4 regions of the Gracilibacillus sp. HCP3S3_G5_2 genome follow, and region 4 is predicted to be linked to each of the others. Evidence: riboswitches for the same ligand, from Rfam matches in the RefSeq annotation. Region 4 holds a riboswitch; each other region holds the start of a gene.

Region 1 (2,189 bases), on a different contig from region 4:
TTGTTCTAAATAATATCTAATTAACTCCTTCATCTCTTGTTGAGGCTTATATCGGTTTTCTAGAACAAAGGCTATCTCTTCATCTACATAAGGCATACAGAATTGCGTATCCGGATCTTGAAAAACCATCCCGTATGATGCGGAGATCGTAAGTTTATCTGCTTTAATCGGCACTTCTATCACATCTGGTATTAAACCAGCCAATATCTGAAGTAAGGTGGATTTCCCTGAACCTGATGGACCAACAAGTAATACTTTTTCCCCTTCTTTTATGGATAAAGATAAATTTTTAAATAATAAAGATGCTGTATTCGGATATTTAGCTCGCAGATTTTTAACCTCTAACATATTATTTTACCTCATCATCCAATATTTTATAATCATCTTCAGAAATTGGGCGAATTGCCTTTGTTACTCCGGTTTTATCTAATGCTTTTACTAGATAGTAAGCAAAAAAACCTGTAATCAAGATAGAGCCTATTACTCTATTCACTATTAATAACATAAGATTCCAAGCAGCTAATGAATCGATATAGCCATAATATACATCTAGTATAAGCGATCCAATGGCAGCCCCTACTGCTGCCAAGCAAACTACATATAATCGGTAACTCTTGTATCGATACATGGCAAATATGAGTTCACAACCTATTCCTTGGACAAGACCATATAACAACAAGGATATCCCCCATTGGCCACCAAACAAAAATTCTCCTTGTGCAGCTGCAAGTTCCGCTAATAAAGCAACACCAGGCTTACGAATAATGAGAAAAGCAACAGTCGCTGCCATAAACCACATACCATAAATTAATTGATCAATGTGTAAGCCCAACACCCCTACAACACTGTATAATGGTCCCCAAATCTTATAAATAACACTAAAAATAAATGCGATGACAATTGTAATTAAAATATCGGTTAATGTTAACGTTTTTTTCATGTTCGCACCTCTTTCCTTTTAGGATAAATTAATATTTTCTTGTAGTATCAGTCTATCTTATCGCTAAGTACCCCTCCTTTAAACACACAAATAGCCACTATCCATACATTCGTAGAGATAGTGGCTATATTTATCCATATAAAGGTATCACTATATAAGATATTTGCCACTTCCCTACGCTGGTATTAACCAGATCAGGTTCTAAGGGTCTTAAAGTAATACTTTAATCTCAGTCTTTACAAGACACCCCTAGTGGAATGTGTTTATACTATTTAATTCGACTTCATCATATCAAATTTTTCCATATTGTCAAGATTTTTTTATAAATCGGATTGCATCCATCGATATTTTTTGGTATAGTTGGTACCAACGTAAAACAATTAAATATTTTGCTTCAATTTTTATTGAAGTGAGAATAGAGGTGCAAAAACCATTAGTACATAGTTGGAGACTGATGCTGTCTGTGAAGACTATGGAAAGGGGAATTTGCCGAAGTAATCTAAGTATGCATCTGCTTATTTTACTGGTCCTTCATTGAATAAATGCAGGGCTGTCATATAGTGAAGAACTATATGGAGGGCTATCTCACGCATCGAACCTAATGTGAATTCAAGATGCAACAGTGATACCCTCATTGTTGCATCTTTTATTTGTTGTAGGCGATGAGATACCCTCTATTCAATGAAAATATCATCAAATTGTTTTAAATCTTTGAATAGAGGTGGATATATTATGAACTTTGGACGTGTACTAACAGCAATGGTAACTCCTTTTGATCAAAATGGGGACATTGATTACGGAAAAACGGAAAGATTAATTAACTACTTATTACAAAATGGAACAGATGCATTAATTGTAGCGGGAACAACGGGTGAATCTCCTACTTTATCAAAAGAAGAAAGAATTTCCTTGGTTAAATATGCTGTTAAAACGGTTAATGGTCGCGTACCAGTTATAGCTGGAACTGGATCAAATAATACACGTGAAACTATCGAGTTGACAAAAAAAGCAGAATTAATTGGTGTAGATGGAATTATGCTTGTGGCGCCTTATTATAATAAACCATCACAAGACGGTCTCTTTCAGCACTTTCAAGCAATTGCGCAATCTACTAACCTACCTGTGATGTTATATAATGTTCCAGGAAGAACAGGTGTAGATATCAGTCCTGAAACGATTATTGAACTGTCAAAAATAGTTAACATCGTATCCGTGAAAGAGGCTAGCGGAAACCTTGAGGCGATGACGA
Region 2 (2,189 bases), 170 kb from region 4:
ACTACTATCTTTTGGACCCTTGTCTGTTCCTTTATGACGGCACCATAATGTAATGCAGATTTTGCAAATGCTTTTGTTAAGTGGGGTGCGGATACTTGACCTTCTTTCGGACAATAAAGTGCAGCATAAAAATTGGAAGCAATTTCTTTTTCCGGTAAACTTGTTGGTGGAATTATCCTAGCTTCTGCACCTTGCTGTGTTTGAAATTCAGCTATTTTGGTTAACTTATCTATTTCATGCTGATGGTAGGCAAGTTTAATTGCACCTTTTTCAATGAACTGAATGTCCACACCACTTTTATCTTGCAACTCCTCCGCTAAAGCAGGAAATAATCGCCTGCTTTCTTTGGCAAATTGAAATAAAGGGGAATCCTTTTCAAATTCCATTTGTACGCCTAACATACCGGCAGCTGCACTAGAGGCTTCAGCAGCAATAGTATTTTCTTCTAACAGCAGAGTCTGATAACCTCTTTTACTCAATTCATAGGCAATCGAAGCCCCCATAACTCCTCCACCGACAATGATTTGATCATATCGATTATTCAATTTGTTCCTCCCTCCTTATCTCGAACACTTTACGATAATTCTTCAATGCTTGAGCTGGATCTTCGGCATCCCATACTCCTGACATAACCGCTACACCTCTTGCCCCAGCTTTTAGTACATCGCTAATATTTCGTTCTGTCATTCCACCAATGGCAATAATAGGAGTGGAAACATTGTTCACTACTTCCGTTAAGGTAGTAATCCCCCTTGGCTCTATCCCCGGTTTAGAGTTACTCGAAAAAACATGACCATATAGTAGAAAATCTGCACCATCTTGTTCGTAATCTATCGCTTCTTTTAGAGAATGAATAGACTTACCTATACGGAGTCCCGGGAATGACTTTTTTACTTTAGCGACCGGAATACTGTGATATGCCAGTTGAACTCCCATGCACTTGCTAACCCATGCGACATCTATACGGTCATTAACTATGATTCGATCTGCCGGAACGCCAGCTTTTTGCAAAAAACCAATCATTGTCAGAATCTCTTTTGCTGTTTTGGTCTTTTCGCGAAGGTGAATAAAATCAATCTGATCGATATTCTCTGCTACTAGCTGTAGATGTTCTTCTGTTGCTCTGCCATTTGTAATAAGGTGAAGTCCTTCCATTAATTAATACTCCTTTTGTAGAGGTAGTGATGAAGAAAAGTTTAGTCGAGTCGATATTATACTAGACTTATTGCATGATCCTTTATTCACATAAAAAACCACCCATCCAGCATGGATGAGTGGTATGTATTAAAAGCTACTTGATCATTGCTTTTCCTACCACTTCCCTCCGCTGGTGTTAACCAGATCAGGTTCAAAGGGTCCGAATTTCGTCTCAGCCAAATGGCTCCCCTAGTGTTCTTACATATAATTTTTACTTACAGGAAAAGGATAACATATGATACAAATTTCGCCAACCAAAATAATCTCATTTATATGTTTATTATTCTTCTCTAAGGGTAGATATATAATGGAAAATGAAAATGAAAGGATGTTGGATAGAATGGGACAAGATCAAGAAAAATTACAGGCTCTAATTGATGGATTAAACGAAGACCTAGCAAATGAATATGCTGCAACAATTATGTATACGTATCACGCATCAGTTGTATCTGGTCTATATCGTTCCTTCTTAAAACCATTTTTCGAAGATGAAATAAATGACGAAATAGGACATGCTTTATACTTATCGGATAAGATCAAAACACTAGGTGGTACACCAACAACAACCCCAGCGAAAGTCGAACAATTAACAGACGTCAAAGCGATGTTAGAAGCTACTTATCAAGCCGAAAAAGAAACTATTGAACGCTATGAAAAAAGAAAACAACAAGCAGATGAACTTGGCTTAACAGAACTTGTCGTAAAGTTAGAGGATATTATTGCAGATGAAACGAATCATAAGGAAGAAACAGAACGACTTTTGTCAGACAAGAGCTTTCAATAAAGTGAAACGATGATCGGTGAATCTTTTTCTCTACGGATCATTAGCGAAACGAACAGAATGTATATCCTTAGCTCCTTGTGTTAGTGTGAAGCTTGGAGTAAAAGATGATTAGCACGTGATAAGCTCTCACCTCCCTTTTCTAGATGCGAGAAAACAACTTCCAAAATCCTTTGGTAGTTGTTTTTTATTTTCTCCTACTGCTTCCAGT
Region 3 (2,189 bases), on a different contig from region 4:
CGCTTTCTCACAGGAGTCTAGGTATATTTCCTACGCGCTATTAGCATATTGTCTGGCTTCTAGACTCCAACATTTTCTTTTTGTCTCAACCTCAGTTTTATGTAGTGATAACTAGCTAAAGCAATTTCCCTTTCCTCAGGTATGATAGTGCAATGCCATATACCAAAAAATACCTATTATTGTTATAATGAAAATAATAACAGGTAGGACAAGGAGAGTGGATAGATATGGAGAAAATGGATCAATTAATTAAGGAATTTGCACGATTTACTGAATGGAGCCATTCTTTAACGAAATTAGAGGATAATCTATTCTATACGCCAATTAAAAAGGGGAAATGGTCCCCAGCAGAAATTATTAGTCATATTACCTCTTGGGATCGCTACATGATGAAAGATTTACTTCCTAAAATGAAACCTAATGCAAATATTAAAAGTGTTGAATTTGACATCATCAACCAACCAGCTGCCGAGTACGCTTTATCAGGTGTAACAAAAGAACAATTATTAAAGGAACAAATCGAAGCAAGGAACGAATTAGTCCAAGTATTGAAAGGGAAAACTGAGGAAGAGTTTTATGCCCCATTTACATTGAATGGTGAAGAAATCGATCAATACTCAGGCTATCCTCATTCTCTATTTAATTATATTAGCTCTTTTGTCTGGCATGATAATCACCATAAAGAACAGATTGAAGAGTTTTTAAGGAGTTAAAATTTTCTCATTTAGTATTGACTACTTTAGGTAGTTTACGGAAGCAGAAATTCTAATGAAATATCCAGGTGTTTGCCTTTCCAAATAGCTGTTCGTATACTAAATAGTAGAACTAAATAAAAGAACCATTCGACTAGGGGAGCATGCAAGTGCTGAGAGAAGAATTCGACCCTTTGAACCTGATCTAGTTAACACTAGCGTAGGAAAGTGGAATTGGTAGTCATATAGATTGATCTATTATCTGTATATTACTAAACCCATCTTCCTTACATAGGGGATGGGTTTTTTCTACTGTATCAACCTTACTATCAACTTTCACGACATTCACCGCTTACTACAATTTTAAAAAGGAGAGAACAAAATGAGCACATTATTTACAGAACGTCTATGGAAAAGGGTGGAACCAATTTGGAACTCCTATTTAGAGCATCCGTTTGTAAAAGGATTGGGTGATGGCACATTAGAACAGGATAAGTTTAAGCATTGGTTAAAGCAGGACTATGTCTATCTAATTGATTATGCGAGGCTTTTTGCGATCGGAAGTGCAAAAGCAGATGATTTAGAGAAAATGACAACGTTCGCAAAGCTGTTACATGGTGTGTTAGATGTGGAAATGGATTTGCATCGTAAATATGCAGCAGAATTCGGTATCACTAAAGAAGAGTTGGAAACAACAGAACCTTCCGCTATTACAACGGCCTATACGAGCTATATGTTGAATTTGTCTCAACGCGGTGGAGTCGAAAATGTTGTTGCATCGGTACTTGCTTGTGAATGGAGCTACAATTTTATTGGGAAGTCACTGGCGCAATTACCCGAGGCGTTAGATAATAATTTTTACAGCAGTTGGGTGGAAATGTATAGTTCTGATGAATTTACGACATTAGCAGAAGAGACTAAACAGTTGATGAACGATATTGCGGAAGGGAAGCCAGAACAAGAACTAGTCATGCTCGAGGAAATTGTTCTGAAGACTAGCCAGTTTGAATACATGTTTTGGGATATGGTGGAAAATAAAGAAGACTGGCCGGTAAATCTATCATAAGACTATGATCAGTGGGAGCTTACAGACATTACGCACCGTGATAAATTGTTATAAAAGCAAAGGGATTGCCCAATAAGGTAACTTGTTGGGTAATCTTTTTTTGGGTAAAATCTTAAAATTCTAACATGTTGATCTCTACTCTTTTATCAACGAACGCAGAAGGAAACATAAAGATTTGTCGTAAAAGTTTTGAAAAACTATCAAAGCTAGCACCAATAGCGTAGGACCGATGTGATTATACAATCTAATAACGTTGATAATTGTTACATAAAAAAAGAGTTGCATAACAAAGTAATTTTGTGTATATTGTATATAAAGTATATATACAATATTTCGCGAGAGAGGTTTTTTGCATGCAAATTATTATTTCGAATAATTCGAAAGAGCCGATTTATGAGCAAATATATGCTCAAATTAAGAAACATATTTTG
Region 4 (2,189 bases):
CTTCGGCCATTCATATCCCTCCATTATTCTGGTAAAAATTCGTTAGTAAATGCCGCTTCTACATCGAGTTCACGTTCTAATAAGTTATTTTCAAACATAAATTCTGCGTAATTGCGCCAAACTTCGGCTGATTGCTCACCCCATCTGTCAGCATCTTCTTGATATTTTGGTGAAATCCATTCCTGGCTTGCATGAACTAATTCTTCATCTAGATCCGGTACTGCTTCAGTTAAAATGTCTGCTGCTTCACTTGGATTGTCAATCGCATCGTGATAACCACGAGTTACTGCAGTCATAAATTGTTCAATTGTTTCCGGATTTTCTTCAATCATTGTTTCATTTGTTGTAATAACTGGCGTATAGTAATCTAATTTTTCCGAATAGTCCGTGAGGTAAATCATATCAATTTCCGTTCCACGAAGTTCTGCCTCAATACCCGTCCATCCATAGTAAATCCAGGCAAAATCGACATCACGTTCCACTGCTGTGAAAAAGTCCGTATTTCCTGTATTGACAATTTCAACATCTTCTACGGAGGCATCTTCTTGTTTCATTAATGCATCGATAACTGCTGACTCAACAGGAGCACCCCATCCACCATACGTTTTTCCGGAAAAATCAGCTGGTGATGTAATCTCTTTTTCCACTGGTGCGGCGAATCCAGATGTATTGTGCTGGATTATTGCTGCAACTGAAACAAGTGGAATATCTTGCGTACGTGCTTCTGTTACTTGTTCTTGATAACTAATGCCAAATTCTGCCTGACCAGAAGCTACGGTCTGATCTGCTCCTGCTTCTCCTGGCATGACTATTTCTACATTTAATCCTTCATCTTCAAAATATCCTTTTGATTGTGCAACATAAAGCCCAGTATGATTAGTGTTAGGCGTCCAATCTAATACTAATGTAACCTCCTCTAATTCTTCCTGTGCATTTTCTTCATTCCCACACCCAGTGAGAATAAAAAAGCTAATTAATACAAGCAAAACTTTTTTCATCATAATCCCCCTCTTTATCTTTCTCTTAGGGAACATATAAGAAAACGCCCAGACATTTAGCCTAGGGCGCAAACATAAAGATATCCAATATCTCATATGTTCCCTACGCTGGTGCTAACCAGATCAGGTTCTAAGGGTCAGCATCTTACGGATACAGTCTCAACCGGCAACACCGGTCCCCCTACATTCATTATTTTATTGCTACATAATACTTTGACATAATTCCAGCTTTTCTTCAAGTTTTACCTCACTAGTAGAAAAGTGTAGAGCACTTGGCGAGTAACTTTTACTCTTCTTTTCCTACAAAAAAACGAACCTCTTCACCAAGTGGTTCGCTTCTTCTCCTTAACCATGTATTTTATTTGCTATGTCCACCACACGTTTTGCTTGGTGTTTTACGGCAGCTTGTACATCTTCTACCATAGAACCATCTTCTTGGCTTTGTGTAACACTTGTTCCATATGGATTACCTCCAGCCGGATAAATAACATCATTAGAATATCCTGGTGGGACGATAATCGCACCCCAGTGCATCATGGATATATAAAGACTTAAAACCGTTGCTTCCTGTCCACCATGTGAATTAGAAGCTGAAGTCATTGCACTAACAACTTTGTTTACTGTCTTACCAGCTGCCCATAAACCTCCTTGTGTATCAATGAATTGTTTCATTTGGGAAGCTACATTTCCAAATCGAGTCGGAGTACTGAAAATAATTGCATCTGCCCATTCAAGATCTTCCGTTGTGGCAACAGGGATATCTTTAGTTTCTTCCATGTGTTTTTCCCAGTCTGTATTCTGTGCAATCGCTTCTTTTGGTGCTGTCTCTGCAACGCGCACGACTTTCACTTCCGCTCCAGCTTCTTTTGCTGCTTCTGCTGCCCAATTTGCTAATTGATAATTTATTCCTGTTGAACTATAGTAAACCACTGCTAATTTTATCATGTTGATAAAACTCCTTTTCATTCTTTAATATTTTTGTTTTGCCCACTTTTTTGAAATGTATTCCTTATTTATTCCCTAATGTTTTACTGTTATATCTGTATACAAAAAACACGGAGTGATTATGCACTCCATGTTTATCTTAATAATCCAAAGCCTTTGTCAGTGCTTCTAGATTACGTTCCATCAACGTAAAATACGTTTCTTCATTTTCTATATCTTCCTCGGTCAATACTTCTAAATTATGAA

Evidence for each region. A riboswitch is a leader RNA that binds a small molecule or an ion and turns the genes downstream of it on or off. The one in region 4 is predicted to bind thiamine pyrophosphate.
Region 1: another riboswitch for thiamine pyrophosphate. It lies ahead of ACTNEP_RS12940 (ECF transporter S component); the one in region 4 lies ahead of ACTNEP_RS00270 (ABC transporter substrate-binding protein).
Region 2: another riboswitch for thiamine pyrophosphate. It lies ahead of tenI (thiazole tautomerase TenI); the one in region 4 lies ahead of ACTNEP_RS00270 (ABC transporter substrate-binding protein).
Region 3: another riboswitch for thiamine pyrophosphate. It lies ahead of tenA (thiaminase II); the one in region 4 lies ahead of ACTNEP_RS00270 (ABC transporter substrate-binding protein).

The regions. Positions count from the first base shown of each region.
Region 1 covers NZ_JBQHXU010000008.1:92,329-94,517, reverse strand. Annotated here, with positions in the region: gene ACTNEP_RS12945 (ABC transporter ATP-binding protein) at 1-348, opposite strand, end outside; gene ACTNEP_RS12940 (ECF transporter S component) at 350-940, opposite strand; TPP riboswitch at 1,095-1,201, opposite strand; lysine riboswitch at 1,349-1,531, shown strand; gene dapA (4-hydroxy-tetrahydrodipicolinate synthase) at 1,673-2,189, shown strand, end outside.
Region 2 covers NZ_JBQHXU010000001.1:221,513-223,701, forward strand. Annotated here, with positions in the region: gene thiO (glycine oxidase ThiO) at 1-545, opposite strand, end outside; gene tenI (thiazole tautomerase TenI) at 538-1,155, opposite strand; TPP riboswitch at 1,303-1,398, opposite strand; gene ACTNEP_RS01130 (ferritin-like domain-containing protein) at 1,538-1,981, shown strand.
Region 3 covers NZ_JBQHXU010000006.1:149,115-151,303, reverse strand. Annotated here, with positions in the region: gene ACTNEP_RS10855 (DinB family protein) at 228-713, shown strand; TPP riboswitch at 839-936, shown strand; gene tenA (thiaminase II) at 1,075-1,758, shown strand; gene ACTNEP_RS10845 (GntR family transcriptional regulator) at 2,112-2,189, shown strand, end outside.
Region 4 covers NZ_JBQHXU010000001.1:55,271-57,459, forward strand. Annotated here, with positions in the region: gene ACTNEP_RS00265 (thiamine-binding protein) at 1-10, opposite strand, end outside; gene ACTNEP_RS00270 (ABC transporter substrate-binding protein) at 24-998, opposite strand; TPP riboswitch at 1,082-1,191, opposite strand; gene wrbA (NAD(P)H:quinone oxidoreductase) at 1,344-1,943, opposite strand; gene ACTNEP_RS00280 (metal ABC transporter solute-binding protein, Zn/Mn family) at 2,083-2,189, opposite strand, start outside.